Regions from separate parts of the Pediococcus sp. AC40 genome, predicted to be linked through region 4. Evidence: predicted binding sites of a transcription regulator. Region 4 holds the regulator's gene; each other region holds the start of a gene.
The links. Region 4 encodes Rex, which represses fermentation and respiration genes when NADH is low (regulators of the CRP and FNR family bind a similar motif). Its sites were predicted from a motif close to TTGTGAANTANTTCACAA; they were not measured.
Positions count from the first base shown of each region.

Region 1: a site for Rex is predicted at 5,773-5,790, ahead of NL111_RS05115 (GntP family permease). Genes of this name have one in related genera too.
Region 2: a site for Rex is predicted at 2,931-2,948, ahead of NL111_RS04070 (CidA/LrgA family protein). Genes of this name have one in related genera too.
Region 3: a site for Rex is predicted at 2,653-2,670, ahead of NL111_RS03640 (OPT/YSL family transporter). Genes of this name have one in related genera too.

Region 1 covers NZ_CP127012.1:1,053,151-1,060,598, forward strand. The annotation lists gene folB (dihydroneopterin aldolase) at 1-165, opposite strand, end outside; gene yjeM (glutamate/gamma-aminobutyrate family transporter YjeM) at 566-2,068, shown strand; gene msrA (peptide-methionine (S)-S-oxide reductase MsrA) at 2,131-2,646, opposite strand; gene msrB (peptide-methionine (R)-S-oxide reductase MsrB) at 2,650-3,102, opposite strand; gene NL111_RS05110 (glycerate kinase family protein) at 3,296-4,450, opposite strand; gene NL111_RS05115 (GntP family permease) at 4,466-5,758, opposite strand; gene NL111_RS05120 (ATP-binding cassette domain-containing protein) at 5,933-7,448, opposite strand, start outside.
Region 2 covers NZ_CP127012.1:851,587-859,034, forward strand. The annotation lists gene thrS (threonine--tRNA ligase) at 1-99, shown strand, start outside; gene NL111_RS04060 (LytS/YhcK type 5TM receptor domain-containing protein) at 261-2,006, shown strand; gene NL111_RS04065 (LytR/AlgR family response regulator transcription factor) at 2,006-2,740, shown strand; gene NL111_RS04070 (CidA/LrgA family protein) at 3,028-3,438, shown strand; gene NL111_RS04075 (LrgB family protein) at 3,438-4,166, shown strand; ribosomal protein L20 leader region at 4,225-4,350, shown strand; gene infC (translation initiation factor IF-3) at 4,392-4,892, shown strand; gene rpmI (50S ribosomal protein L35) at 4,917-5,117, shown strand; gene rplT (50S ribosomal protein L20) at 5,171-5,524, shown strand; gene NL111_RS04095 (YqeG family HAD IIIA-type phosphatase) at 5,774-6,298, shown strand; gene yqeH (ribosome biogenesis GTPase YqeH) at 6,301-7,410, shown strand.
Region 3 covers NZ_CP127012.1:744,692-752,139, reverse strand. The annotation lists gene NL111_RS03650 (C69 family dipeptidase) at 1-305, opposite strand, end outside; gene NL111_RS03645 (PqqD family peptide modification chaperone) at 330-683, opposite strand; gene NL111_RS03640 (OPT/YSL family transporter) at 676-2,610, opposite strand; gene NL111_RS03635 (APC family permease) at 2,793-4,136, opposite strand; gene tdcB (bifunctional threonine ammonia-lyase/L-serine ammonia-lyase TdcB) at 4,244-5,296, opposite strand; gene ald (alanine dehydrogenase) at 5,346-6,452, opposite strand; gene araA (L-arabinose isomerase) at 6,862-7,448, opposite strand, start outside.
Region 4 covers NZ_CP127012.1:1,602,010-1,609,457, forward strand. The annotation lists gene NL111_RS07930 (IS30 family transposase) at 1-759, shown strand, start outside; gene NL111_RS07935 (zinc ribbon domain-containing protein) at 1,099-1,635, shown strand; gene NL111_RS07940 (redox-sensing transcriptional repressor Rex) at 1,931-2,575, opposite strand; gene NL111_RS07945 (serine hydrolase domain-containing protein) at 2,590-3,567, opposite strand; gene tsaD (tRNA (adenosine(37)-N6)-threonylcarbamoyltransferase complex transferase subunit TsaD) at 3,583-4,620, opposite strand; gene rimI (ribosomal protein S18-alanine N-acetyltransferase) at 4,607-5,203, opposite strand; gene tsaB (tRNA (adenosine(37)-N6)-threonylcarbamoyltransferase complex dimerization subunit type 1 TsaB) at 5,184-5,912, opposite strand; gene galE (UDP-glucose 4-epimerase GalE) at 6,075-7,067, opposite strand; gene NL111_RS07970 (acyl-[acyl-carrier-protein] thioesterase) at 7,112-7,448, opposite strand, start outside.

The DNA.
Region 1 (7,448 bases), 550 kb from region 4:
GGCCGAATAACTAACCGTTTCGGTTAAATCGTCATGTTTAACTCGTTCTTCAATTGGATAAGTTAGCTCGGCATCAATTTCGATTTTTTGCCCTAGCTTCTTTTCTTCCGGTAAAACACCGTTGTAAGTATAAAACTGCATGTTGTTAATTCTAATCTTTCCCAACGAAACTCACATCCAATCCTCGTTAATAGTTATAATAATACCATTAAAAATATTCCCTAAAAACTATGCTGCATCAGTAAAAAATATGTTAAACAATGGAAGCTTTGGTAACGGCCCGTTGATAGGTTAATTTAAAAATTGAATTAATGCTAAACGCGAGGTCTCTTTTATGATTAAGTCGTAAAATCCTTTTTGGGAGCCACAAAATATGTCAACTCGGAGAATTAAAGGAGAGTTTAATCGTTTGAATTAAAAAAATTATCCCTAAAATTAGATTTTAGTTCATAAAAGATTAAAATTTAATTACATACATTCTATTGACTTTTTTTTCTGCTACAATTATACTCATATTTAATTTATTTTTATTCATAAAAGGAAAAGTTAGGAGAAGATATTCAATATGGGTGAACAAAAGAAAAAACTATCGCTCGGCGCTTTAGTTTTGATGATATTTACCACCATCTTTGGTTTTGGTAATACCCCTACTGCTTTCCAGCAAATGGGTTACGGAGCAATTTTTTGGTATATTTTAGGTGCAATTTTATTCTTTATTCCCGCTGGCTTAATGTTTGCGGAATACGGGGCAACCTTTAAGGAAGCTAAGGGGGGGCTTTACTCCTGGTTGGAACAATCCATCGGTGAAAAATGGGCCTTCATCGCCACATTTATGTGGTTGGCTTCATGGATTATTTGGATGGTAATGATCGCACAAAAGATTTGGATTACCTTGGCAACCATCATTTCTGGGCACGATACTACTGGTAGCTGGTCACTATTTGGAATGAATTCAACCATGACGATTGGATTACTCGCCATTCTATGGGTAGTATTTGTAACTTGGGCCGCTTCTCGAGGAATTAATACTTTGGCAAAGGTTTCCTCATTAGGTGGTTTAGCCGTAATGGCAATGAACGTAATCTTACTATTAGCTAGTGTGTTCATTTTAATCGCTAACCACGGTCACTTGGCTCAACCAATCAATCATTTAAGTGATTTTGCAACTTCGCCAAGTGCCCAATTCCAAAACCCCATCGCGATGATTTCCTTCGTAATTTACGCGATCTTCGCTTACGGCGGTTTGGAATCCATGGGGGGAATCACTGATAGTTTAGATAAGCCTGAAAAGACCTTCCCTAAAGGGGTTATGATCGGTGGAATCGTAATCGCGGTAGGTTACTCATTTGCGATCTTCCTCTGGGGAGTTTCAGCAAACTGGCACACCGTAATTTTGGAACAAAAAGCTAACTTAGGTAATATCACGTACGTAATGATGCAGAACTTAGGATTAGAGTTGGGTAAAGCAATGGGCTTGAGTAGTTCAGCTGCAGTTGCGTTAGGAACGGCCTTCTCAAGATTCTCTGGTTTAGGAATGCTGTTAGCTTACGTTGGTTCCTTCTTCGTTTTAAGTTACTCACCATTAAAATCATTCATCTTAGGTTCACCTAAAGAATTGTGGCCAAAGAAAATGACCGAACTAAACAAAAACGGCATGCCTGCTAACTCAATGTGGTTACAAGCAATCGTAGTTAGCGTATTTATCGCTGGAATTTCTATTTTAGCTTCAATTACTCACAAAGAAGCCACTTTCTTCTACAACGTGTTGACTTCCATGAGTAACGTTTCAACTACTTTGCCATACATCTTCTTAGTAGGGGCATTTCCATTCTTCAAGGCTAAAAAAGACCTTGATCGGCCATTTGAAGTTTACCGTAGTCGGCCTTGGATGCTAACCATCGTTACGGTAGTGTTAATTACCGTCGGCGTCGGAATTGTCTTTACCGCAATCTCACCGTTCATTTCCGGAGATTTGTTCACCGGATTATGGACCGTGGCAGGACCGTTATTCTTCGGTTTAATTGCTTGGGCATTCTTAGTTAGACGTGAAAAGAATAAAAATATTTAATAAATAAAAATCGTAAGTTTCAAGCATGTGCTTGGACTTACGATTTTTTTATTTGCGCCTTTTTATTGCCAATGGGTTTGTTTAAACTGACTTCGCCCGCCAGCCTCTTCAATTTGGTATCTCCGCGGATTCTTTTTATAAAATTGCTGGTGTTCTTCTTCCGCCGGATAAAACGGTTGGGCATCCTCAATGGTAGTGACGATTGGTTCGTCAAATCTACCTGATTCCGCGAGTGCTTTACGGGAAGCCAACGCATCCTGGCGCTGTTCTTCGCTGTTAACGTAAATTACCGGTCGATAGCTGTCCCCTCGGTCTTGGAATTGCCCCATCGCGTCTGTAGGGTCCGTTTGTTGCCAATATATTTCTACTAACTCCCGATAAGAAATAATTTCAGGATCAAAAGTGATCTGGACCGCTTCAGTATGGCCGGTGGTGTGCGAAGCTACCTGTTCATAAGTGGGATTTGGTACATGTCCCCCAGTATAACCAGAAACGACGTTTAAGATTCCAGGCTGCGTTTCAAATGGTTCGACCATACACCAGAAACATCCGCCCGCAAAAATAGCTGTTGATGTCATAAGTTACCCTTCTTTATCAAAGATTTTTTTCAAATAGCCGAGGTGATGCTCTTCCAATTCATCGTACGGGATGAACTTCAGCGCTGCCGAATTAATACAATAACGCACGCCTCCAGCTTCTTGTGGACCATCCAAAAACACGTGTCCTAAATGGGAGTCAGCTTGTTTGCTGCGCACTTCCACACGTTCCATTCCCCAGGATTGGTCCCGGTGTTCGGAAACTAACTGAGGGTCAATTGGTTGGCTAAAGGCTGGCCATCCACAGTGAGCGTCATATTTAGCGGTAGAGCTAAATAATGGTTCTCCACTGACTACGTCAACGTAAACTCCTTTTTCATAGAAGTTATCATATTTCCCGCTAAAGGGACGTTCTGTAGCCGCTTCTTGCGTCACCGCATATTCTTCAGGACTAAGCTTTTCTTTTAGCTCAGCTTTAGAAAGTTTTTTGTTCTCCATTTGCAGCACTCCTAACCACTAAAATGAATATAAATACATATTTATGGGTAATTTTGTTTAATTAACCCCCTAAATATACAATTGGAAGATTAAAATAGAATTAGATCTTCGATCGTTGTGGCTACATTATAAGCTGAATATTTTCAAAAGCAAATAATTGGCTTGCCCGTAAATTTATGGGACAAAAGGGTTCTTATTTGACCGAACCAATTCCTTTCTTAATTAACCGAGCGATATTCTCCGCAACTTGGGCAACATCATGAGGACCAGTTGCCAAAGCTTCGCGTAGCGACTTAACTCCGGATACGCTCGTAAAAATTGCGTCAATTGCGTTATCTGCGTATAATTCATCAATTCCCTTGCCGACGTTACCAGCAATTACAATCACCGGCGCATCTGGAGCAACTGCCTTAGTGGTTAGTGCCACCCCATAGGGAGTTTTGCCATACTTAGTTTGAAAATCGATTCCCCCTTCTCCGGTAAATACGTAGTCCGCATTTTGCGCCTTATTTTTTAATCCACTGTATTCGATTACGATGTCGATCCCTTTTTTCATGGTTGCGTTAGTAAATGCTACTAGCCCGGCACCTAAACCGCCTGCCGCACCAGCACCAGGGCGATTAGCTAAATCAAGCCCTAAATCGCGCTGTAAGACTTTTGCATAATGAGTAAGGTTTTGATCCAGAAGTTGAACCATCTCGGGAGTCGCGCCCTTTTGGGGACCAAAAACCGCCGATGCGCCTTGTTTACCAATTAAGGGATTGGTGACGTCTGAGGCGATGATAATTTCCGTTTTTTTGATTCGGGGATCGATTTGGGTAACCCTAATTTGCTTAAGTTGATTTAAATTGCCCCCGCCTAGTTGAATAGCTTGACCACTATCGTCTAGCAACTCTGCTCCAAGAGCTTGGGCCATTCCGGCACCGCCATCGTTAGTGGCACTGCCACCGATGCCAATGATTAACCGATCAACTCCTTGATCAAGTGCCTTTAAAATCAGTTCGCCCGTCCCGAAAGTAGTTGCTTTTAATGGATTCCGAGTGGTTTTCGTAACGTATTGGATTCCACTGGCTTGCGACATTTCAATCACGCCGGTATACTGGTCACCTAAAATTCCATAAGTAGCGTTTACGGGCTTACCAAGTGGACCGGTAACTTCAGCAGTCAACAGCCGTCCCTTAGTGGCGTCAACTAAAGATTGTACGGTTCCTTCACCACCGTCTGCCATGGGAACGAGTGTATAAGTCGCTTCCGGAAAAATTCTTTTAAGTCCCGTTTTAATGGCGTTAGCGGCTTGTTTAGCTGTCATTCCATTTTTAAATGAATCTGGTGCAATCACAAATTTCATTATTCTACTCCTTTATTAAAAGAATCCATACATTACGGTTGCAACGATGGTCATTGACAATCCGACCAAGGTTTCATAGATAATTGAACGAGAACGTTCCTTAATTTCCATATGCATGGCATTGGCTGTAACGTGAAAATAATTCCCGTGTGGCAAGTGATCAATTACCGTCGCCCCAGTATGTACCATCGCAGCAGCGCCTAACGGACTTACCCCAAAACCTAAGATGGCCTTACTAAAGGAACCCGTGGCTAAGATAACCCCCGTCGACGTTGAAGCAGTTGCCGCCGCCATTAAGATTCCAGCTAACGGCGCCAAGAAGACTCCAGAAACGTGGCTGATTTTGATTAATTCAATAATTTTATTTGGCAAACTAGACGTGGTAATTAACGCGCCAATCATTCCTGCCCCGATTAAAATCATGACTACATCGGTCATTCGGGCAATTCCAGATTGAGCGTAAGCCTTTAATTGTCGTCCCTTTCGCATTGCTAACGTCCCAACTACGGCAGCAAAGGGAAGCACGTAGGTGGCATCCAAATTTAAATTAGTTAAACCGTGAATATGTAAAAGTGAACTTAACGGATTTAGTAGCAACAAAACAATCGCTAAAATCGGGGTTACCAAGGCTGTGGCCAATGATGGCAACTCCGTAGGTTGCTTAGGCTTAGTTAGATTTGCAATATCCGTATCTAAGACTGCACTCCCACGATGCTTCAAAAAGGATGCCACTACAACTGCCACAATTAAACCAACGACACTGGGAATAAAGTCTGCAATCATGATCTGACTTAGATTAACGCCAAACCCTTTTGCTGTAGCAATCGAATTGGGATTTGGTGAAATAATGTTTCCGGCTTTGCCGCCTCCGGAAAGGGCAACTAAGAGCGCCAATTTTGAAATATGCATGCGTTGGCCAACTTCAAGCGCAATCGGCGCAACGATTAAGACGGCAACTGGGATAAAGACTCCCACTCCCGTAATTACCATTGTCGCTAATGCTAAACTAAATAGCGCTAACTGATCCCCCAGTTTGTTAACAATGGTCTTAGCGATCACATCCGCTGCGCCGGATTCCATCATCACCCCGGCAAGCATTCCGGCTGCAATTACCCGTAACACAGTTCCCATAACGCTTTGCGAGCCTTGAATGAGGACGTTAATGGTTTGGCTAAGTCCTGCTCCACCTAGCAAACAACCTAAAATTGCCCCCAACATTAACGAATAAACGGGGTTTAATTTCTTGAGAATAAGGATAATGGCAACGGCTAACCCCACTAGCGCTGCCCACCATGGTAATAAATGCATGAAATACTCCTTTCTTGTCAATCAATTCACATAACATTATACAGCTAATCACAAAGTAAAATAACCTCCTTTTCAAAAGTAAGCGCTTAACTTAGCAAATATGTAAAAAGGCTCTCCGTTACCAGATCCTCACCCTTCAGTGAGCATTGGTAGCAAAGAACCACGTAATAATTATTAATCTTTTGCTGTGTTCTTAAAACGGCGCCAATAATTTGCCAGATATTGGGTGGTGAGACTTTGAGGATCTTTAATTAATTCACCAGGCTGACCGGTTGCAACAAGCTTTCCACCATTTTGACCACCAGTAGGGCCTAAATCAATTAAGTAATCCGCATTTACCATTAAATCGAGATCGTGGGTAATCACAATAATGGTTGCCTGTCGATCTAGCAAACGTTGCATGACTTGTAAAAGCACGCGGACGTCTAAAGGATGCAATCCAATGGTTGGTTCGTCAAAAACAAATAGGGTGTTGGCTTGTTGCTGATTAAGATGCTTCACTAGTTTTAAGCGTTGCGCTTCCCCGCCCGATAAGCTAGGAGTATTTTCACCCAAATGTAAGTATCTCAATCCGACTTCCATTAAGTTTTGCAAGTCTTGTTGAATCTTGGGTTCGTCCTTAAAGACGGTAATCGCTGATTTTACGTCCAAGTTTAAAACGTCCACGATCGACAAACCGTGCCATTTAATTTGCTGAATTTCAGGATTGTACCGTTCTCCATGACAAGTTGGGCAGACTTGTTGCATGTCTGGTAAAAACTGAATATCTAAAGTAATGCTTCCCGTCCCACCACAAGTCGGGCAGGCGCCCTGCTTGTTGTTGTAGGAGAAGTAGCTTGCCGTGTACTTTCGTTTTTTTGCTGCAGGTTGGCTAGCATATAGTTTACGTAAATTGTTCATGATATTAGTATACGTGGCAACCGTTGATCGAACACTTTTGCCAATTGGTTCGGCGTTGACGCTGACTACCTTTTTCAACGGGGTTTTTAGCTGCGTTACTTGTTTAGGGAGACTACGTTTTTGGGATTGCGCGGTGATTGCTGGGACTAAACTATCTAGGATTAAACTAGTCTTCCCCGCACCGGAAAAGCCGGTAACCGTGGTAAGCCGGTTGACGGGGATTTCAGCCCGCACATTTTGTAAATTGTAGTAGTCTTTAACGGTAAAATCGATTAATTTAGCAGGGTCCTGATTATTGATCTTCCGGACGTGAATCGTTGCGGTTCCCTTCAAGTAAGGGCCAATCAAGGAATCGGGATCTTCGGCCAATTCTGCTGGAGTGCCTTGATTCAAAATATAGCCGCCTTCCTGACCAGAACCAGGGCCAATTTCAATAATTTGATCAGCAGCGCGGATAACGGCTAAATTATGGTCGACGACCACCAATGAATTTCCTTGATCAACTAATTCCCGAAAGACTTTTAGCAAACCACTGACGTTATCGGGATGCAAACCAATGGAAGGTTCATCCAACACGTATAAGACTCCCGTAGTCTTTGTACGTAAAGTTCGTGCTAATTGGATTCGTTGTAACTCCCCTGTCGAAAGACTATTACCGTTTCTTGAAAGGGTTAGATAATCTAAACCTAGATCGAGTAAAGGACGTAAGTTATGGCTAAATTCGGCAAACAAACTATCCGCCATCTTTTGCATGTCCGCGGGAAGTTCTGCGAGGACCTTTTCCATCCAG
Region 2 (7,448 bases), 750 kb from region 4:
GTTCGTCGCTATGGTGAAGACGACTCACAAACTGTTTCAGTAGATCAATTTATGCAAGATATTAAAGCTGACATTGATAGCTACAGTCGCAAAAATTAAAAACTTTTAGCTTTCGGGAGCTATGTAAATCCAGGTGGGTTTACATAGCTCTTTTTAGTTGCCCAAATGGCTTTGAAAGATCGATTTACGGCTAAGCAAGGAAAGGCGTTTCATGTATAATTGAAGGAAAGGAACTTCTTAAGCACGAAAGAAGGATTCAAATGCTAAATTTAACCTTACTAATGATTGAACGGGTGGGCCTGATTATTATTTTGGCCTTTTTTCTCGTTAATTTTCCGCCGTTTCGAAAATTACTCTTTCGACAGGACGGCGCCGCTAAATTTCAGTTGATAATCATCTTTGCTTTCTTTACGATTACGGCTAATTTGATTGGGATTGAGCTTTCGCCTGACAACTCTATCCACTTTAATCCGTTATTATTACGAATTCCAGCAGGCTATTCGGTGGCTAACATCCGTATTTTAACGGTTACCGTTTCTGGAATCATTGGCGGACCAATGGTTGGTGGGGTTGTCGGCGCAGTTGCTGGAGTTCATCGTGTTTTACAAGAATCCTTAACTAACGACGCACTTTTTTATATTCCAAGTTCAATTTTGATTGGAATTTTATCGGGATGGTTTTCTAATCAAAAGCAGCATCGGTTTGCGACTATGAAGCCGTGGCACGGTTTTTTGATTGGATTATTGATGGAAACCATCCAGATGACTTTTATCCTAATTTTTAGTCCCACGGGTTGGCGATTGGTAAGGTATATCGCGATTCCCATGATTACGGTCAGCGCACTAGGGACTTCGGTGTTTTTATCAATCGTTGCATTATATTTTCGTCAAGAAGTGGATGTACAAGCAACCCAAACTCGTTCAGTGCTCCAGTTAGCATTAAAAACGTTACCGGCATTTCGCCAGGGACTTAATTACAAATCGGCCCAAGAAGTTGCCAATTTAATGCTTAAGTACACTAATTTTGATGCAATCGGAATTACGGATAAGCAAAAAATCCTCGCCTTCGTCGGGGCGGGGAGCGACCATCACATTGCCGGGCAACCGATTCGAACCGATCTGTCTTTGAAGGCGATTCAATCCGGAGAGGTACAAATTGCCAATAATTTTCACGAAATTAATTGTTCAGAGCCCAAATGCCCGCTCCATTCGGCAATTGTGGTCCCGTTGTTTATTAAAGAACAGATTATTGGCAGCTTAAAAGTTTACTATAAAGAACAGTGGCGATTAAGCCCGGTAGAAATTCAATTAGGGATGGGGCTCGGAGAAATCTTGGCCATGCAGATTATGCTGGGTGATATGGAAAGGCAGACTGAGCTAGTTAAGGACGCAGAAATTAAATCGTTGCATGCCCAAGTGAACCCGCACTTCTTCTTTAACGCAATCAATACAATTGTCGCGGTGATGCGCCAAGACAGTGAAAAGGCACGGGAGTTGTTGATTCAATTAAGTACCTATTTCCGGGCTAACTTGATGGGGAGCCGGGAGGTGGTAATTCCATTATCACAAGAATTTAAACACGTAAGAGCATATTTATCTTTGGAACAGGCTCGTTTTCCAGGAAGGTACCGGGTGCTGTTCAGCAACGCGGTGTCCGAAAATGCCCTAGTCCCACCGTTTACAATCCAAATTTTAGTGGAAAATGCGGTTCGCCACGCTTTTAATCCCAAAATGAAGGATCAACAGATTAAGGTAGGGGTTAGTCAAGTTGCCAACGCGTTAAAAATCGTGGTTGCGGATAACGGGCACGGAATTGACCCCCATATTTTAAAACAGTTAGGACACCAGGTGGTTGATTCTCAAAGTGGTAGTGGAACGGCTTTACAAAATTTAACCGCCCGGTTTGCGGGACTTTACGGTGAGGCAGCAAATTTAGATATTCAATCAAGCTCTGAAGGAACGACAATCACCGTGAAAATACCATTTCAAGAAGGGAAGCAAAAGTGATGAAAGTATTGATTGTTGACGATGAGCCATTAGCTCGCCAAGAATTAAATTACTTATTGGAGGAAAACCCCATCGTTGACCAGGTTGCGGAAGCTGATGGAGTGGTGGAGGCCGACCAGTATGTAGCAAATGAACATCCCGATTTGGTATTTTTGGATATTAAGCTTGAAGATGGTAATGGAATGGCTTTGGCGAAAAAATGGAAGAAAATGGCGGTTTCACCATACGTGATCTTTGCCACGGCGTACGACCAATATGCTTTAGATGCGTTTAGTTCTGAGGCAGTGGACTACGTACTCAAACCCTTTGAGCAAAGTCGCATTAATGAAGCGCTTGACCGAATCAAAAAATTATTGGATCGGCAGCAACGCGATACCGCCAATTACCAGCAAAAATATCTTAATCCGCGACTGTCAATTACTAATGAAGAACGAACGATCGTGATTAAGAAAAATAACATCATTTATTTAGAAGCGCAGGGGGGTACGGTAATTATTCACGTGGCCAATTTACCATTAGTTACCAGCAAGCAGCCTCTCCGAAAACTATTGGCAGAATTGGATCCGCAAAAGTTTTTGCAAGTACATCGTAGTTACGTGGTTAACCTTGATTCAGTTTTTGAATTACAACCAAGTTTCAACCATACCTACCAATTGACGTTATCGAATGGAATTAAGATTCCGGTGAGCCGTTCGTACGTTAACGAAACCAAACGCCACTTAGGGATGAAGTGAGTAATAATTCGGGTGATTTAGTTGATGGAAATTAAAGTTATTCCATAAAGTTTTAGTTATCTTAATTTTTAAAAAGTGATCACAACTCTAGGTTAAATTGCTTAGAGAAGTGGTCACTTTTTACGTTGGAATTGTTAAGGGCATTTCATCTCGGGTAGTTGGTATTCTATCCAGAATTAGGGTCAATTGATTGTGAAAACGGTTACAAATCGATCAAAATCACTTAGAATTAATGGTGAGCAAGGGAAGAAAAGCCCTTGAATCAAGTGTTTTAAGGAGGAATTCTGATGAAAAAAGATCAAGAGAAAAAGAAGACGCCAATCCTTGTTCAAATGGCGATTTTTGCGGCGATTTTATTCGTTTCGCAAATCATTTCTCAGCTATTTCCCGCAAACATTGTGGTTCCCACTCCGTTAATTGGTATGATTATTTTATATATTTTATTGGCGACCCACATTGTTAAACTCGAACAAGTTGAAAAATTTGGTGACTTTATGATTGGCTTAATTGCTTTCTTATTCGTTCCATCGGGAATTCAATTAGCCGGTAGTTTGGATTTAATGAAAAGGGAAGGGCTCCAGGATATTATCGTGGTGGTCATTTCGACAATTATTCTCCTGGTCGTAATTGCATACGTAGGAGCATTTTTCATTCGAATTCACCAAAAAATTACGAGAAAAAAGGGGGACGATGAATAATGGATGCAGCTTTAGCAACACCGTTTACCGGAATTTTTATTTCTTTAGTAGTTTATCTAATTGGAATGTGGCTTTTTAAAGTTAGCAAAGGCTTCTTCCTATTTACCCCGTTATTAGTTGGAATGGTTTTAGGAATTGTAATCTTAGTTCTTTGGGGAAAGGGAATTGGTTCCACAACTGTCGCAGTTTATAAAAAGTACTATTTACCAGGCGGCAACATGATTTTTTGGTTTTTAAACCCGGCTACCGTGGCATTTGCGATTCCGCTATATCGACGGAACGATATTTTTAAGAAGTACTGGGTAGATGTATTCCTAACCTTGTTCGTCGGTGGTTTTATTTCCCTATTTGGTATTCACATGGTCTCCAAACTAATGGGGCTCTCCCGAGTTTCGATTGCGGCAATGCTGCCTCAAGCAGCAACTACCGCAATTGCCATGCCGATTGCAAAGGGAATCGGCGGGGATCCGGCAATTACGGCGATGGTCTGCATTATCAACGCCGTAATTATCTACGCGTTGGCCGAATTCTTAATTAAAATCTTTAAGCTCAAAAATATCTCTAAAGTGGGAACTGGATTAGGACTGGGAGTTTCCGGACACACCGTTGGTTCAGCCAAAGCGGTTCAATTAGGCTCAATTGAAGGTGCAATGGCATCCGTAGCGGTTGTAATCGTTTCACTAGCGATGGACATTCTAGTTCCAATCTACGTAAACCTCTTTATGTAAAAATAATTTTTTAGTTTAGTTGACAGAGACTGATTATTTTGGTATCTTAGTAAACGTTGAGAAAAAGCAGAGGCCACCGCTTCTCGCCTTGTAACTTAGAAGTTGCTGGGCTAAAGAACGTTGAATGGATGTTGAAGATCCAAAAAAAGCGGGTGGCGTGTGCCATCCGCTTTTCTGCATTCTCGATAATTTTCCTGGAGGTGAAGAACCATAGCAAAAGATACAATGGTAAATGAAACCATTCGGGCTCGTGAAGTCCGCTTGATTGGTGTTAATGGTGATCAATTAGGGGTTAAGTCAAAAGCAGAAGCAATCCAAATTGCTGAAGAAGCTAATCTTGACGTTGTCGTAGTTTCCCCAAAGGCAAAACCACCAGTAGCCAAGATTATGGATTATGGGAAATATCGTTTCGAGCAACAAAAGAAAAAACGTGAAGCTCGTAAAAAGCAAAAGACTGTCAGCATTAAAGAAATCCGTTTGAGTCCGACAATTGATACAAACGACTTTAACACTAAACTTAAGAACGCTAAGAAGTTCTTAGGCAAAGGAGATAAAGTTCGGGTATCAATTCGTTTTAAGGGTCGGGCAATTACCCATAAAGACATTGGTCGTAAAGTACTTGAACGGATGGCTGAGGAGACTTCTGACATCGCTCGGATCGAAGCTCGTCCAAAGATGGACGGTCGGAGCATGTTCTTGGTATTGGCTCCTAATGCTGATAAATAATTTAAATTTCTGGAGGAACAGATTATGCCTAAAATGAAGACAAACCGCGCTGCTGCAAAGCGTTTTAAGAAAACTGCTAATGGCGGTCTAAAGAGTGCAAATGCTTTTACAAGTCACCGTTTCCATGGAAAGACTAAGAAGCAACGTCGTCAATTACGTGGTACAGACATGATGGACAGTACTAACGTAAAACGTTATAAGAAGTTACTTTCAAACATCAAGTAATTAAATTAAACAGAAAAGTAAATGACCTGCGGGTGATTTAAGGAGGAATTATTATGCCACGAGTAAAGGGTGGAACAGTAACACGTCGCCGTCGTAAGCGCGTATTAAAACTTGCTAAAGGATATCGCGGAGCAAAACATATTCAATTTAAGGTTGCTAAAGACCAAGTAATGAAGTCTGGTTTGTACGCATTCCGTGACCGTCGTAACCGTAAGGGCGAATTCCGTCGTCTTTGGATTGCACGGATCAACGCTGCTGCAAGAATGAACGGTTTGAGCTACAGCAAGTTAATGCACGGTCTTAAGGAAGCTGGTATCGACATGAACCGTAAGATGCTTGCTGACCTTGCCGTAAACGATGCTGACGCATTTAAGGCTTTGGCTGAAGAAGCTAAAAAAGCTCTTTAATTAGATACTTAATTAAGTGACTACTAAAAAGGATCGTCCGCTCCATGGTGAGCGCGGTCCTTTTTATTTTGAAGTGAGTCAATTTGGATGAAAATGTGCCAACGCATTAAGTTGTCCAAGTAATCACCGCTTACTGTCTTAATTTAACGAAAAGTCCGGAATGGAAGTAGAATTAAGGTTGGCTTCTCTTTTCAAAAAGCATTCCTATCGTTTATAATTGAACAGACAGTAATCATGGGGAGAAAGATTATGAACATTTTTAAACCAACGTGGATGATTGAAAGAATTTACAATCTATCCGCTAAAGATTTAAAGGCCAAGGGGATCACCACCGTGTTAACCGACCTAGATAACACTTTAATTGCCTGGAACAATCCGGATGGCACGCCAGAATTAAAGCGGTGGATCAGTGAATTGAAACGGGAAGGTATTCGGGTAATTGTAGTTTCAAATAATAGCCACAGTCGGGTTTCCAAGGCGGTAGCTGGCTTTGGTTTAGAGTTTGATGCCCGAGCTTTAAAACCGTTAACGGTAGGTATTAAACGAGTTTTACGACAATATCGTCTAAAAAAGGCCGAGACCATCATGGTGGGAGACCAGCTCCTTACTGACATGGTAGCGGCCAATTTATCCGGAGTACGGGGAGTGCTAGTGAAGCCCTTAATTGAAACGGATGCTTGGAATACTAAGTTGAACCGTTTTTTAGAGCTATTCATTAAGCGGTCTTTGAAGAAAAAGTATCCGGAATTAGTTTGGCATAAGGAGTTATTATAAGAATGAACGAAGAAGAAATTCGGTGTATTGGGTGCGGGGCAACGTTACAAACGGAAGATGCTCAGCTTCCGGGGTACACGCCGGCGTCGGCCTTAAAAAAAGGTCTAGAAAGCGGACAATTATATTGTCAACGTTGCTTCCGGTTGCGTCATTATAATGAGATTGCACCAGTTAGCATTAGTGATGACGACTTTAGAAAGCTATTGAGTCAGATTAGTGATTCAGATTCGCTAGTGGTTTACGTGGTGGACATGTTTGACTTTAATGGTAGCTTAATTCCCGGACTGCACCGTTTTGTAGGGGACAATCCGGTTCTCTTAGTTGGTAATAAGGCGGATGTTTTCCCTAAATCGATCAAACGGCACCGGATGCGGGAATGGCTACGGCAACAAGCAAAGGCTAACGGAATTGAACCGGTAGACGTGATGATTACCAGTGCTAAACAACGTCCTGCGGTAGAACAATTGTTTGATAAGATTGAACAACTCCGCGATGGACGTGATGTTTACGTCGTAGGGGTTACCAACGTTGGTAAATCAACCTTAATTAACAGTTTGATTGCCTTACGCAACGGGATTAAAGACGTAATCACGACGTCCCGTTTTCCTGGAACTACGTTAGATCGGATTGAAATTCCATTTGACGATCACAGTAAAATGATTGATACACCGGGAATTGTGCATAACGATCAGATGGCACACGTGTTAACGGTGGAAGATCTTAAGTACATTTCGCCGAAAAAGACGATTAAACCGCGCGTTTATCAATTAGGTGATGAGCAAACTTTATTTGCGGGTGCTTTGGCGCGCTTTGACTACGAAAATTCAACGGGCTCAGTCACTGCCTATTTTGATAACAATCTAATGATTCATCGCACTAAGCTAGCTAATGCCGATCATTTTTATGAAAAACACGCTGGAGAACTTTTGACACCACCTGCGGCAGAAAATCTGGCCAATTTGCCTGAATTAGCACGCCACCATTTTAAGATTGAGGAAGATAGTGACGTGGTCTTTGAAGGTTTAGGCTGGATTGCAGTTCCCGCGGGAAGCGTGGTTACCGCTTGGGCACCAAAGGGTATTTCAGTAGTAATCCGGCGGGCTCTAATCTAAGAACGAGGTACCATCGCTGGTAAGTAACTAAATAAAGG
Region 3 (7,448 bases), 860 kb from region 4:
TCCGTAGCGCTTTCACCAACGTTTTTTTCGTTAAAACCGTCTTCTTCATTAGGCCCTTCGCTCTCATCGGCGTTAGGTGTTGAAGTATACCGATAGCCACTTTCAGGCAACGGTACAGTTAATCCGTTATATGGTGATTTATAAATTTCTTGTCGTCCGGAGACGGCTGGTTGAACCAAGAAGCGTTTTGGATGAATAGCCACTAGACGATCTTCGTTTCTGGAAATATAGGTTGCGCCATCAAGCGAAGCCTGCTTTCCAACCATTACTGAAGTACATGCTGACATTTCAATTCTATCCGTCATGATAAATCCTCCTCTTAAATTTCTTTAAACTCGTTCGATAATCTGTTCGTTAACCTCTAGTTGCTTCAAATACAATAATAATCGACTATACAAATAGTCATTAGCTTCCTCGAAGCGTTCGCCTAAATTCTGACCAATCTCATACGCGCTGCGTTGCCCATCAATTTGTTGAAATACAAAACTGCCGTATTCATCTAAATCTAGGTAAGTAAACTCTGGAATTTTAAAATGTAATTTTCGTAAAAATTGTTGAATCCAATGGTTTTGAGCACGAATAATGGTCACTTGTTCGCCTTCAACTTTATAATTAACCCGCGGATTTTTCTTAAAAACTAATTCTTTTAGATCAGCATCCGTCAATTTAGGTGACTTACTCACGTTCTTCAGCCTTCCCTTGGTTTTCAGATTTTTTAATCATATACAACGGAATTATAATCGCTCCTGCCATAGCTGCTAGTAGTATTAATCCCATTGCGTTGCTTGCTAAAAAGCCACTTGGTGCACTATTACCCAGCAATCCGGTAACGTGGAAAATAATTCCAACAAGGCCGATGATTGAACCACCGGCAATTAGTCCAGAAGAAAGACTGACGCCGCTTTGTACCCGTTTGTCACGTAACTCTTTGTCTTTAGTAGTCTTATTGATCAAAAGTTTTAATAATGCCCCTACTAAAATAATTGAAGTAGTTGAAATTGGTAAGTAAAAACCTAACGCAACCGTCATAATTGGTAGGTCTAGCATCCAGAAAACTAAGGCCATCACAATCCCGACAATGATCATAATCCATGGTAAATCTCCAGACATGATGCCAGACGTTAAAGTTGCAATTAAGTTAGCTTGCGGCAATCCAAATGGCGGGTTAGAACCCGTAATCCGCAATTGCGGTTCCAAAAGTACCGTAGTTCCAATTACGGTGAGCACCCCCACAAAGCCAGCAATCATGTAGTACTTCATCATTTCCTTGTTTGAGCCGCCAATCATGTAGTTAACTTTTTGGGTTTGCATATATCCACCACCGACTGAAACCGTAGTAACAATGAATACCCCAAACAATAGCAAAATTTCTGTGTAATTTTTGGTAGTCCATCCCATCAATACGAAGGCCAAAGTCATGATTACTAGCGATGCAATAGTCATCCCTGACACTGGTTCGTTAGAACAGCCAATCGTCCCGGCTAGCCGAGCAGAAACAATTACAAACAGCAACGATAAAACTAACGTTAAAACCCCGCCAAGCAAGGCAACGACAACCGACCCTGAAATAATAAAACCAGCGATAAAAATGGCAATTACTGAAGCTAACAAGGCAATTAACCCGAACGCATTTTTATCTTCAGTAGTGCTATTTCGCGCATTAAGTACTTTTTTAATCGAAGTCCAAATTACCGGGATTAACTTAACTGCACCGATAATTCCACCACAAAGCATCATTCCTGCACCAATATACTTAACATACGAGCCTGCAACATCGTCAACGCTCATTTGGGAGATGCTCAGCGCGGCATCATTCCAAACGTGTGCACCACTTCCTGCCATTTGTGCAAAGTAACTAACTAAAGGCACTACTGCAAAATTTGATAAGATTGACCCCGCAAACATGGTCATTGCCACTTCTAGGCCAACCACGAAACCAATTCCAGCTAGCATAGGATTAACTTCTGTCGACATCTTCCATCGGTAAAATGAGTTTCCAGTGAAAGTGATCATGCTATTTACCCAACCAAAAACTTGAGAAGTAAATAAAGTAATTAAGCCCCCGATTCCAAAACCTACCCCTAGGAATTTTAATGAATCTCCACCGCTTTCCGAAGCGACTAACGCTTCGGTAATCGCCATGGATTCTGGGTAAGCGAGGCGCCCATGTTCCTCAACAATCAGATAATTTTGAACTAATGATGCGCTCCCAATGGCAAACATTACTGCCAAAGCACCAACCATTACCCCAGTGAAAAAATTAACGTGTCCGCCAATCAAGATAATTGCTGGAAGGACGTAAATCATCCCACTTGCAATTGCTTCTCCACCACTGGACATTCCTTGCAAAATATTTTTACCTAGGATGCCCTTTTTCTTAGCAAAAAGACTTACCAACCCCGATCCAATGATTGATCCAGGAATTCCAGCTGCTACCGTTAGTCCAGCTTTCATCCCCGAGTATGCTGTTGACGCTCCAAAGATTACGGCTAAAATAATTCCCATAATCAAAATAGCAATACTTCCACCATGCCCCTTTTTAGTAACGTAAGGAACGTACTTGCTCCTACCATCACCACCATAATCTTTCTTAGAAACATTTTGTGCCATCCAATTCAATCCCTTTCTTTAACAATCACTAATACCTAACTTTTGTGAATCAATTATCATATGTTTAATAATAGCGCTTCCACCTTTTCTTATCAAGTAGCGCTACTGCCTAACCATTGTCTACTAAAAAAGGCAGAAAGCCTCCCTGACTGGGATAGTTTTCTGCCATTTCAAACACAAAATTATTTTTCACTCTTAAAATTTTCTGGATACTTATTTTTTAAATAATAGTAGAAAATAACCCCTACTGCGGTGGCTACAATCCCAATCGCTGTCGTAGTAAATTGTGTGAAGAGCGTGTTAACCAAAATGAAAACTCCTCCTACAAGAGCAATTGCCGGAATTACTGGATAAAGTGGGACCTTATACGGTCGATTTGCATTTGGTGTCCGTTTTCTCAAAACAAATACCGCCACAAAAGCCATGCAGTAGAAGAACCAAATTACGAAAATTAGCATATTGGTAATTGCATCAAATTGTCCAGAAAGCATCATTAAGCAAGCAATCAAGTATTGGATAACTCCAGCTGCCCAAGGCACTCCCGCTTCATTTAATTTAGCAAAAACATCTCCGAATGGTAGTTTGTGTTCTTTACCCATTACGTAAGGAATTCTCATTCCTGTCATGGTGTATCCATTGAGGCCACCATACACTGAAATCAAGATACCGATTGTAACAAATTTACCTCCGATACCGCCAAAAATAACCTTTGCAACGTCAGAAGCAATGTTCAAATTTCCAGCAACGTGGTTAACTGGAGCAATGTAGAGAAATACGGCATTAACCAACAGGTAAACTACCATAATCAGTCCGATTCCAAGTGCAATCGCTTTAGGTAGATCCTTACGCGGATTTTTCATTTCACCGGCAATGTTACCAACGTGAATCCATCCATCATAAGCAAACATGGTCGCTAATAATCCATTCCCTAAAGCTGTCCAAAATCCGCGATGTGGGCCAGCTACAACTGGGAATAGTGAGAAGTTAACCGAACTACTGTGGAAGAATCCTAACAAAACAATTACGGCTAACGGGATCAGCTTAACCACTAAAGCTACCGATGTTACCCAACCACCAAATTTTGCGCTAATGCAGTTAACTAACAATAATGAAAGTGCAGTAATGATTGCTACAGGAACTATCCATGTTTGCGAAAGATTAAATAAGTTAGTGAATTGGGTTCCAAACGCAATCGCAATGGCCGCTACATTAGCAGGGAAATAAATAATTGCTTGTGCCCACCCTGCTAAAAATCCCCAAAAGTGACCATAAGTATGCTCAATATAACGTGTCAGGCCCCCAGTTTCAGGGAACATCGCCGCTAGCTCAGCACCAGTCAACCCAGCGCAAATACTAATTAGTCCACCCAATAGCCACGCGAAAAGGGCCATTGAGACCGTCCCAGTATATTCGGTTACCGCGGCTGCCTTAAAGAATACGCCGGTACCAATAACCGTTCCCATAACCGTTGCTAACGCCGGGAAAAAACCAATTGTCTTTTTTAGAGATGTACTATTATCATTCATTGATAATCACTCCTCATTGTTCCAATTTTAATTATTTTAAAAAAGGGACGCTGCAATTCATGCAGCATCCCTTAGATTTTCAATCTGCAATTGCTTGCCTAATCATTCTATCCAATCCCAACTTTGTGTGTATCAACTGGGGAGAAGAAGTGATCAATAATTTGTGAAACCCGTTGAAGGTCAACGTTACCACCGGATACTAGGGCAACGACTTTCTTACCTTCGATCCATTTCTTATCAATCTTGCCTGCCTCAAGTGCAGCAGTTGGTAATGCGCCAGCACCTTCTGCAACAATCTTGGTGCGTTGCATCAAGTCCTTCATTGCTTTAGAAATTTCTTCTTCACTAACTAGAACAATTTCGTCAACTAACTTAGAAACAATTCCGTAAGTGATGTCCCCAGGAACAGCTACATCAGTGCCGTCAGCAAGCGTAAAGTCATCGTGATGCTTTACAATCTTACCAGCATCTACTGAAGCCTTCATTCCGTGAACGTTTTCGGATTGAACCCCAACTACGTGAATGGAAGGGTTGATTGACTTAACTGCTGTGGCAATTCCGGAAATCAACCCCCCACCACCAACTGGTACAATGATGGTTTCTACATCAACCAAGTCTTCGAGGATTTCTAGCCCGATGGTTCCTTGTCCAGCACAAACGAGGGAATCGTTAAACGGATCAACAATCGTCTTTCCTTCTTTTTCAGCTCTTTCATGCATCCAGTCGTGAGCATCATCGAAAGTTGCTCCGTGAATATCAACTTCAGCACCGTAACCCCGCGTAGCGTCACGCTTCATTTGAGGAGCTTCGTCCGGCATTACAACCGTGGTGTCAATTCCAGAAAGTTTACCAGTTAAAGCAACCCCTTGCGCATGGTTCCCAGCTGAAGCTGTAATTACTCCATGCTTTTTTTCTTCATCAGACAAGTGGTTAATCTTATTATTAGCTCCTCTGAATTTGAATGAACCAGTAAGTTGCATATTTTCAAGTTTTAAATATACATCTGCATGAGCAACATTGTTACTTAAAAACATTGACTGAACTAATGGCGTCCGACGTGCGTACTTACCAATTACTTTACGCGCTTCTTCAATTTGATCTAAGTTTAATAAATCGTAGGTTTGAGCAACTACTTCATTTCTTGGTTCGTTATTTTTCATGATTTTCACCTCATAATTTAAACGCAAATTTAAAAGTTCGAACGCCTATTTATACATCTAGTTCAGTGTACGGAAGGTCTAACGAATCTGCAAGACCCTTGTTAGTTACCTTACCTTCGTAGAGGTTGACCCCAGATGCTAAAGCTTTATCTTCCTTGATTGCTCCTTCAATTCCCTTATCGGCAATTTCCAAAATATAATCAAGGTTACCAGCTGCTAACGCCATTGTAGCAGTCCGTGGAACGGCACCAGGTTGGTTTGGTACAGCGTAGTGGATCACACCATCCTTAATGAAGACTGGGTCATCAATAGTGGTTGGGTGATCAATGGTTTCTACTGTTCCACCTTGATCGATCGCAATATCAGCGATTACAGAGCCCTTCTTCATGCTTTTTACCATGTATTCTTTAACCAACTTCGGTGGCTTTGAGCCTGGGATTAAAATTGTGGATACAAAAATATCAGCATCTTTAATTTCTTTTGCAAGATTTTCTTCGTTTGATTTAACTACGCGAACGTCTTTACCCTTATATTGTTCTTCCAATTGAGCAATCCGGTCGTCGTTTAACTCAATAATTACTACTGAGCATCCTAAACCTAAAGCAGTGTCTGCAGCGCCTGTCGCGGCGTTACCCCCACCGAAAATCACTACATGTCCAGCAGGGATAACTCCTGGAATTCCAGAAACTAAAATACCTTCCCCTTGATGTTGTGCTTCAAGGTAATACGCTCCCATGATTACTGAACGACGCCCCGCAATTTGGCTCATTGGTGCTAACAACTCTAATTTACCATCCTTAACGATGGTTTCACCACCGATTGCAGTAACTCCGGCCTTCATCATTGCTTCAACAGTTGGTTTGGAAGATGCAAGGTGTTGGAATCCCCAAATGATTTTACCTTTATCAAAGTATTGGTATTCTTCAGCATCAGGTTCTTTAACCTTAATGCACAATTCTGCTTTCCATGCATCTTCATGAGAAACAATCTTCCCACCAGCTTTTTCAAATTCTTCGTTAGAAAAGCCTGCACCGATTCCGGCATCCTTTTCAACTAAGACTTCATTACCGGCATCAACCATCTTTTGAACATTTTCCGGCGTGGCCGCTACACGACCTTCCCCTTCTTTTTGTTCTTTAATAACAGCAATTTGCATAAAGACACTTCCTTGTGATTTATTTAACTACACGTATATTATTGCACACTTTACTCAAAGAAGTAAAGCGGTTGCATAATTAAAATCCAATTAGTTTATTTAGATTTGGTTATGTAAATATTATTAAAAATTCTACAAATCGCTATTAAATGCTGAATTAACGATATAGATAATCTAATCTAATTCAAATTTTTGTTCAATCTCGGCACTCAAATGATTAGAAAAATAAAAATAATGGATTCACATTCACAAAATTACGTCCTTAATTGAACTACTAATCACGTAATGTTAACCTTCTTCTCTGATAATTTTTATGTTCTTTGTTTTTTGACCCTTTATCGAATCATAATAAAAGAACTGATCAATTAAATCGATCAGTTCTTTTAGAAAAATTTACCAAAGTAAATAATTATTTAATGTTAACGTATGTCAATCCAAACATGTTGCTGAGATCTTGTAATTGTTCAGCATCCACGTTGAAGGAAAGTACGGTATGATGACCACCACCAAGTGTGAGCCAGCCTTCAGCACCCTTCTTCCAACCTTGTTTTGGAGTCCAGAGTTGTTTAGCAACTGGAAGATGTGGCGTTTCTTTTTCAGGCTTGTTGCCTTGAACATCGTAAGACATGAGCTTGAATTCATCACCGTAGTCAGCCATCGTAACGTCAACCGCGTCGCCTTCCATACCAGTGAAGACAAAGCGTGCAGGGTCATCCTTGCCACCAATGTCAAGTGGGTGAACTTCGACCCGTGGCGTGTCACTAGCTAACGTTGGGTCAACTTCTAGCATGTGTGAGCCAAGGATTGCTTCGTGACCCTTGCGAAGGTCAAGGGTGTAGTCTTCCATGAAGGCAGTGTGTTGGTTATGCGCAATGATCTTCATTAAGCGATCCAAAGCAGCGGTCTTCCAGTCCCCTTCACCAGCGAAGCCATAACCTTCAGCCATCAACATTTGAACAGCCAATCCTGGAAGTTGTTCCAAACCAGCTAAGTCTT
Region 4 (7,448 bases):
GCCTTCTTAGCCTACTTTGATGATAAGTTCTGCCATGAGGGCTGGTCTCCGGACGCTGCTGTTGGTTATGCCCGTAAGCACCGGTTATTTAAGCCGGCCAAAATGGTCTGTACGAAGACTTTGTACAACTATATCGATGCGCAACTATTGGAGATCCGTAACCTTGATCTGCTGGAAAAAACAAAACGCCGGACGACCCAGCACCACTCGCACCAACATCAGCGCCTACTCGGTCGTAGTATTGAAGAACGGCCAAAGCGAGTAGAAACGCGCCACGAGTTTGGTCATTTTGAGATCGATACTGTCATTGGCAAACGTGCTGGTAGCGAGAGTGTCCTATTAACGTTTACCGAACGTAAAACGCGCTATGAGATTGTCCGCTTGATCGAGGGTAAAGACGCTGAATCTGTGGCTTATGCCATGCAAAATATTACGGCTGAATTCGGTGACGTTATGCGGACAGTCACGGCGGATAACGGAACAGAGTTCACCACGCTAACGGCTGCGCTTGAGGGTGTTGCCGAGACTTATTATGCCCACCCTTATAGCTCGGCCGAACGCGCCACTAATGAGGTCCACAATCGTATACTCAGACGTTACTTTCCTAAGGGGCAATCACTCGATCTAGCTACACCCAGTCTGGCCCGTCAAGCTGAATCTCGGCTCAACCATCTCCCGCGCCGCTTACTTAAGTTCTGTACACCAGCTGAAGTATTTCGAAAGGAATTAGCACGTGCGCGCAAAGGCCGCGCCGCCTAATCCTGATCCACCTGGAACTCCCATGAGCCCTTTCGTCTGTGTGCTTTATCGGCACTGGCTAACTTACTATTGCAATTTGCGACTAGGAAAGTTAGATAAATTTCCTAGTTTTTTTATTAATGAAGCAGGGTGGACTTGTTTCTCCTGCTGATACTTTGTAAAAGAGGTTTACAAAACCTTAATTGTGAATATATAATGGTTATATCTGTTAATTTAGGAGGAATAACAATGGTACAATCTGCAGTTGTTGAAAACGATAGCGATGCGTTTTCCGTTAGTTTATTAGCGTTTTAGGTAAAGGGAAGCATTACACTAGATGACGCCTTCTTACGGGTAAATATGCCAAATACAGTTTTCTTTGGTTTGGTTCCTGCCGGTAAGCAAAAAGATTCATCTCCCCTTTCAGGAATTACTAACGTATACACATCGAAATCATATAAGCTGAGCTCAATCTTTTTAGGATTATTAATTGCAATTATTGGAGTAGCGCTAATGGGCTCGTCATTCTTTTCGACACTAATCGCAATTATCGTTGGGGTGCTTTTAATTGGTAGTGGAATCAGAACCACGTTTAACTATGAACGTTCCGGAATTAGTAAAACAATTGACTTACCTTTCTTCGAAGCACATCATAGTGAAGAATTAGAAGAAAAACTCACCCAAAAATTAGCTACATATCAAGCGGATCGCAACGTGAGAGCACAAACGGACCGCACAATTCAACAAGGAGCTCAAAACACACAACAAATTGTTAACGCCGTAAGCGGAGATGCAAATAATGCCGCATCATCAGCGAGCGCATTTTGTGGTAGTTGTGGCGCACCGCTTGCTCAAGGTGCTAAGTTCTGCAACAAGTGTGGCGCTCAAGCTAACTAATCGAGTTATAAATTTGATTAATTACAAATAAAAAGAGACCAGAATTTTTCACAAATTCTGGTCTCTTTTTTGAGTCAACGAGCACGAAACTCAACCAAATTAAAGTTCACTAGCAAGATGCCAGCTTTTTCCAAAAATCCATCCCTTTCTTAGCAAATCTAAGATTTTTCCACTATCTTAGTATTCTATATACTTATGCACCTATCTTTTAAATTAAAGACCACGTATCCATAACCCATTCTTAAGCTAATAAAAAAACTTACCGCAATATATAAACAGTAAGCCTTCAATACATTTATTCTAATTCTTCAATTTCCCGCCGGTTAATTCCGTAAATTAGCGATTGTAGTTCCACAGAAAGGTCCACGTCTTGCACAATCACTTTTTCTGGCACGGTCAGTGGAACCGTAGTAAAGTTCAAAATTCCTTGAATCCCAACTTCTAGCAGCTGGTCAGTAAGTTCTTGAGCTTTTTCTGCAGGAACCGCTAAAATTGCCACGGTAATTTGTTGTTCTTTAATTTGTTCCTTTAGGTTTTTAATGTCATAAACTGGAATCTGGTTTTGCACCGTGTTCACCAATTTAGGATCAACGTCAAAAGCCGCGGTAATCCGTGCATTTCCAACCCGGTGGAACTTGAAGTTTAGTAACGCCCGTCCGAGGTTCCCTACCCCTACTAAAGCAACGTTTGCGTTAATATCTTGTCTTAACGCGTCATCAAAGAGTTCCAAAAGCTTTTGAACATCGTAGCCGTACCCACGCCGGCCCATTTGTCCAAAGTAAGAAAAATCCCGTCGAATGGTTGCTGCATCAATTTGTAAATATTCAGCCAACATTGCGGAGGAAACTTTTTCTACTTTTTGGTCTGATAAACGCCGCAAATAGCGGTAATACAAAGGTAACCGACGGGTGGTCGGAATTGAAAGTTTAAAATTAGCCATTTTTTCCACATCCTCTATTGAACAACTTTTAATATTTCGTCACGCATTGCCACGTGGACCTTTTCATCCTCGATATAATCGTGTAGCAACACGAGACCATGTTTATTTTGGTTATTAAAGGCAATTAACCCAGTTGGGCTGCTGCCGTAAAAGACATCGCGGTTTTCCTTGAAACGGCACCAGCCGAGCGATTGGCCGTCGACATCCACCTTCTTGATTCCATCAAACAACTGCGGATCAAGAATTTCTTTGCCTTGGTAACTTCCCCGATTAATCATCATTTCGGTGAAAACCGTTAGATCATTTAACGTTGAGAATAGGCCTGCATGCCCGCTTTCTCCATTTAACAACAATCCTAACTGATCTTCAACCTGGCCTTGAATTTGTCCCCGTTTAGGATCGTTTCTCGTTGGCACAAAACGCATCTTAGGGCGGTTAAGGTTAAACCCACTGTTAGTCATTGCCAACGGATACAAAATCTTGTCCTGTACCGCCCGGTCAATGGAACCGTCCACCGTCCGAATGATAATTCCCAGAAGGGCAAAATTTAACGGAGAAACTTGCACGTGGTCGCCAGGCTCAAAATCCGTGTCAACCATGTAAAGCGCATTGATAAATTCAATCCCGGTCAACCGGTACATTCCCGGAATTTCCACCGGAATCCCACTAGTGTGCGTTAACAAATGCAACACTAGCACATTCGGGTTGGAAAACCCTGGCAGGTACTTTTTAATCGGATCTTTTAACCGGATTTCTTGAATCGCTAAAAGCTGAAAAATCCGGGTCGTGGTCGCAATTACTTCAGTCATTGAACCGACGTCGTAAATCATCGAAGGATCAAGGCACACATTGCCTTCCTTACCGCCCTGCACGCCTTCGTAACGGCTTTCAATTTCGTTTGGTAAAATGAAGCTGTACGAAGCTCCATTAATATAGTGTTGTTGAATTCCCTTTTCAATCACCTGATGAATCTGGTGCATTTGCTCAGTCATCTTTGCCACCTCTTTTTATTTAGTCGCGCCCGGTTCCCAATCAAACTCTAGGCTCGGATCGGCATTAAGCGTCAAATCGGCTAATACTCCGTGACGCATCAGCATTTCGCCGGCTGCCCCAATCATTGCGCCATTATCTCCACAAAGTTTTAAGGGCGCCTTCACGAAATCTAAATCATTAAATTGGGCGCTGAGTTGTTGGTCTAAGGCATCCCGTAATCCCCGGTTCGCAGCAACGCCGCCCGCTAAAATCAACTGTTTGATTTCTAACGCTTTGCAAGCGCGGACCGTCTTGGCCACGATTACGTCAACCACGCTTTGCTGAAAACTAGCCGCTAAGTCCGCTTTATCCAATTCTTCGTGAACTTGGTCCGCGTGGTGTACCGTGTTGATAAACGCGCTCTTTAACCCGCTAAAACTAAAGTCAAAGTTGTCGTCGTGCTCCATGGCCCGTGGAAAATGGAACGTATCTTGTCCTTGGTGCGCCAATTCATCAATTGCTTTGCCGGCAGGATACTTTAATCCCATTACCCTACCTACTTTATCATAAGCTTCTCCGGCCGCGTCGTCACGTGTTTCGCCAATAATCTTAAATTCATTTTCCGCTGCCATATATACTAGTTCGGTATGTCCTCCGGAAACTAGCAACGCTAAAGCAGGGAATTTAATTGGTTTGACGAACCGAGCTGCGTAGATATGTCCCATCATATGGTTAACCGGAATCAATGGCAAATGATTTGCAAACGCAAAGGCCTTCGCCGCAGAAACCCCTACTAAGAGGGCACCCACTAGTCCAGGTCCGTAAGTAACCGCCACTGCACTTAGGTCCGTTGGCTGGACTTGTGCTTGTTTCATTGCTTGGTCAATGCACAGGGTGATTTGTTCAATGTGGTGTCTGCTAGCCACTTCTGGAACCACCCCGCCAAACCGTTGGTGACTGTCAATTTGGGTGGCAATGATGTTTGATAAAATAGTGTCACCATTTTTAATAACCGCTACGCTAGTTTCATCGCAGCTGGATTCGATTGCTAATATTAAACTATCTTGTTCCACGATATCCTCCCCGCCATTTCGATAAATCTAGTTGCATATCGATGGCGTCCTCATGGTCACCAAAGTAATAGCCCTTTTTCAAACCGACGTTTTCAAAACCAATCTTCAAATATAACGCCTGGGCATTAATATTACTCTTCCGCACCTCTAAGGTAACCTTCTTATACTCAATAAACTGGGCCTTCCGCACAATTGCTTCAATTAAAAACGAACCAATCCCTTGATTTTGGTATTCGGGAAGAATGGCCACGTTGGTAATGTGGGCAGTCTTCGCCCGGTCGTTAAATGAAGCCCCGATAAAGCCCATCAACTGGTCATTATGGCGAATCACCAAGTATAACCGGTCGACCTTTCTTCTTAGCTCGTTTGCAAATGCCGTCCGGTCCCAGGGAGTCTGTCCATCATACACGGCCCGTTCCACCATTAAAATCTCGGGGATGTCCGTATTAGTTGCCTGAGCCACAAAGTAGCTTTGTCCTTCAATTACCACGTTATGATGTGCAATTTCGAAGGCTTCTTCCCTTAGCCGGCGCGTTCGATTAAATAAGGTTCCTTGTGCCCAATTAATTAATTTGTCGAACATATGATTCTTTACTCTCATCGTTTGGATGTTTTTCCTTCCAATTTCTTTCCGCTTCAGTTACTCGTAAATATGCTGGTACAAAAGTATAGTAATTTTCTAACGCTTGTTTTTGCAAGCCTAGCAAACCTAGCGCATAGGCGTTCGGCAAGCTATTCAACGTGGTCGAATGCTCAGCAATTACTCGCAAAGTGTCTTCTACCATCGGTTGAAATTTTTCAAAATGGTTATTAATAAAGTAAACCGATCGTCCCAGTTCATTGATTTTTGCCAGCAAAGATTCAAAACTCAGGTGCTGGTCGGCAACCACCGGCGTAACTTCCATGCCATGCTTTTCGTAAATTCCCGCAAAAACATTTTGGTTGCGTGCATCAAAGAACGGAACTACCAATCCGTCGTTAGGTGCGTTTGGCACTAACATTGCTAAACTAGAAATGCCGACCAATTCAATTTCCAGCGTCATTGCTAACGTTTTTGCCGTGGTGACCGCAATGCGCAACCCGGTGTATGAACCGGGGCCTTTGGCTACCACGATGCGGTCTAAATCTGCTAACGAAACTTCTGCCGTTTTTAGCGTCTGTGAAATAATTGGCATCAGCTGTTTACTGTGATTTCTTTTAATGTTAGTGGTTTGGATCGCCAGTAATTGATCATTTTCAAGTACTGCTACACTAAGTGCAACGTTAGACGTATCCAATGCTAAAATTTTCATTTAGTTCGCTCCTCTTTTAGTCCCTTCTCACATTATCCTACAGAAACCGGCTTCCGACAACTATAGGAACGCATAGAGGCTGAGAAAAAATTTTTCTCAGCCTCTATTGTAAAATGTTTTATCAATTGTTTTCTATAATCATCATAAAAACGTATTTAAAATTTAACGATCTTCATAACCGCGAGGATGCTGTTGCTTCCAATTCCACGCTGTTTGGATAATTTCCTTAACATCATCGTATTGTGGTTGCCATTGCAAAACGTCCCGCGCTTTTTGGCTAGCCGCGATTAGTGAATCAGGATCTCCGGGACGACGTTCGGCAATTTCAGCTGGAATTGGTTCGCCAGTAACTTCTCGCGCAGCTTCAACCATTTGCTTAACCGAAAAACCGGTTGAAGAACCGAGGTTGAATACGTCACTATCGTTGCCAGCTTTGAGGTAGTTAATCGCTAAAATGTGAGCATCAACCAAGTCTAAAACGTGCACGTAGTCTCGAACGTTGGTTCCGTCAGGCGTATTGTAGTCGTCGCCAAAAATCTTCAATTGGTCTCGTTGACCGGCCGCCACTTGTAAAATAATGGGGGTCAAGTGGGTTTCGGGACCATGATCTTCACCAATTGAACCATCCGGGTAAGCCCCCGCAACGTTGAAGTACCGTAGCGCCACGAATTTAATTCCGTAAGCTTGGTCAGCCCAACGAATGATTTTTTCCATCATTAACTTGCTTTCCCCGTAAGGATTGATCGGTGCTTGGCGATCGTTTTCCTCAATTGGTGATTTTTCAGGAACCCCATACGTTGCCGCTGTGGAAGAGAAAATAATTCGTTTAACGTCGTGATCGCGCATTTCTTCAAGCAACGCCACCATTCCGGCGGTGTTATTGTCAAAATACTTCAACGGTTTTTCCATGGATTCGGGCACGATTGAAAAGGCCGCAAAATGAACCACGGTATCAATATTTTCCCGGTCAAAAACTCCCTTTAGAAACACATGGTTGCGGATGTCGCCTTCGTAAAAGCGAGCTTTTTCGTCAACCGCCTTTCGGTGACCAGTCGATAAATTGTCCACCACGACTACTTCTTGGCCTTGTTCAATTAGTCGTTTTACCATGTGAGAGCCGATGTAACCGGCGCCCCCTACTACAAGTATACTCATTAACTTCTCCTCCATTCCAAACTATAAACAAGTTAATTGTACCCTTAACGCCGTGCCCATTCAACATTGGCTTCACAGCATAAGGTGTCGCCTACCGAAATTTGATGACTGCTTCGCAAACTGTTCCGGTCAAACTCAACGACGCTATGCACCATTTGGTGAGGTTGAATTTCGACATGATAGCGAATGTTAACCATTTTAGGGAAGTAGTTATCTAAAATATCGTCATTCACGGTATTAAAAATCCATTCAAAATAACGTGCGTTGTTAACGTGGTGGTTCATATCAATATCGAAGTAACGAACGGCGTAGTCCTGCTGGTTCGTTTCCCCGGTAATTTCTTGTAACTTAGGCAATCGGACAATTCGTTTTATGTAATCC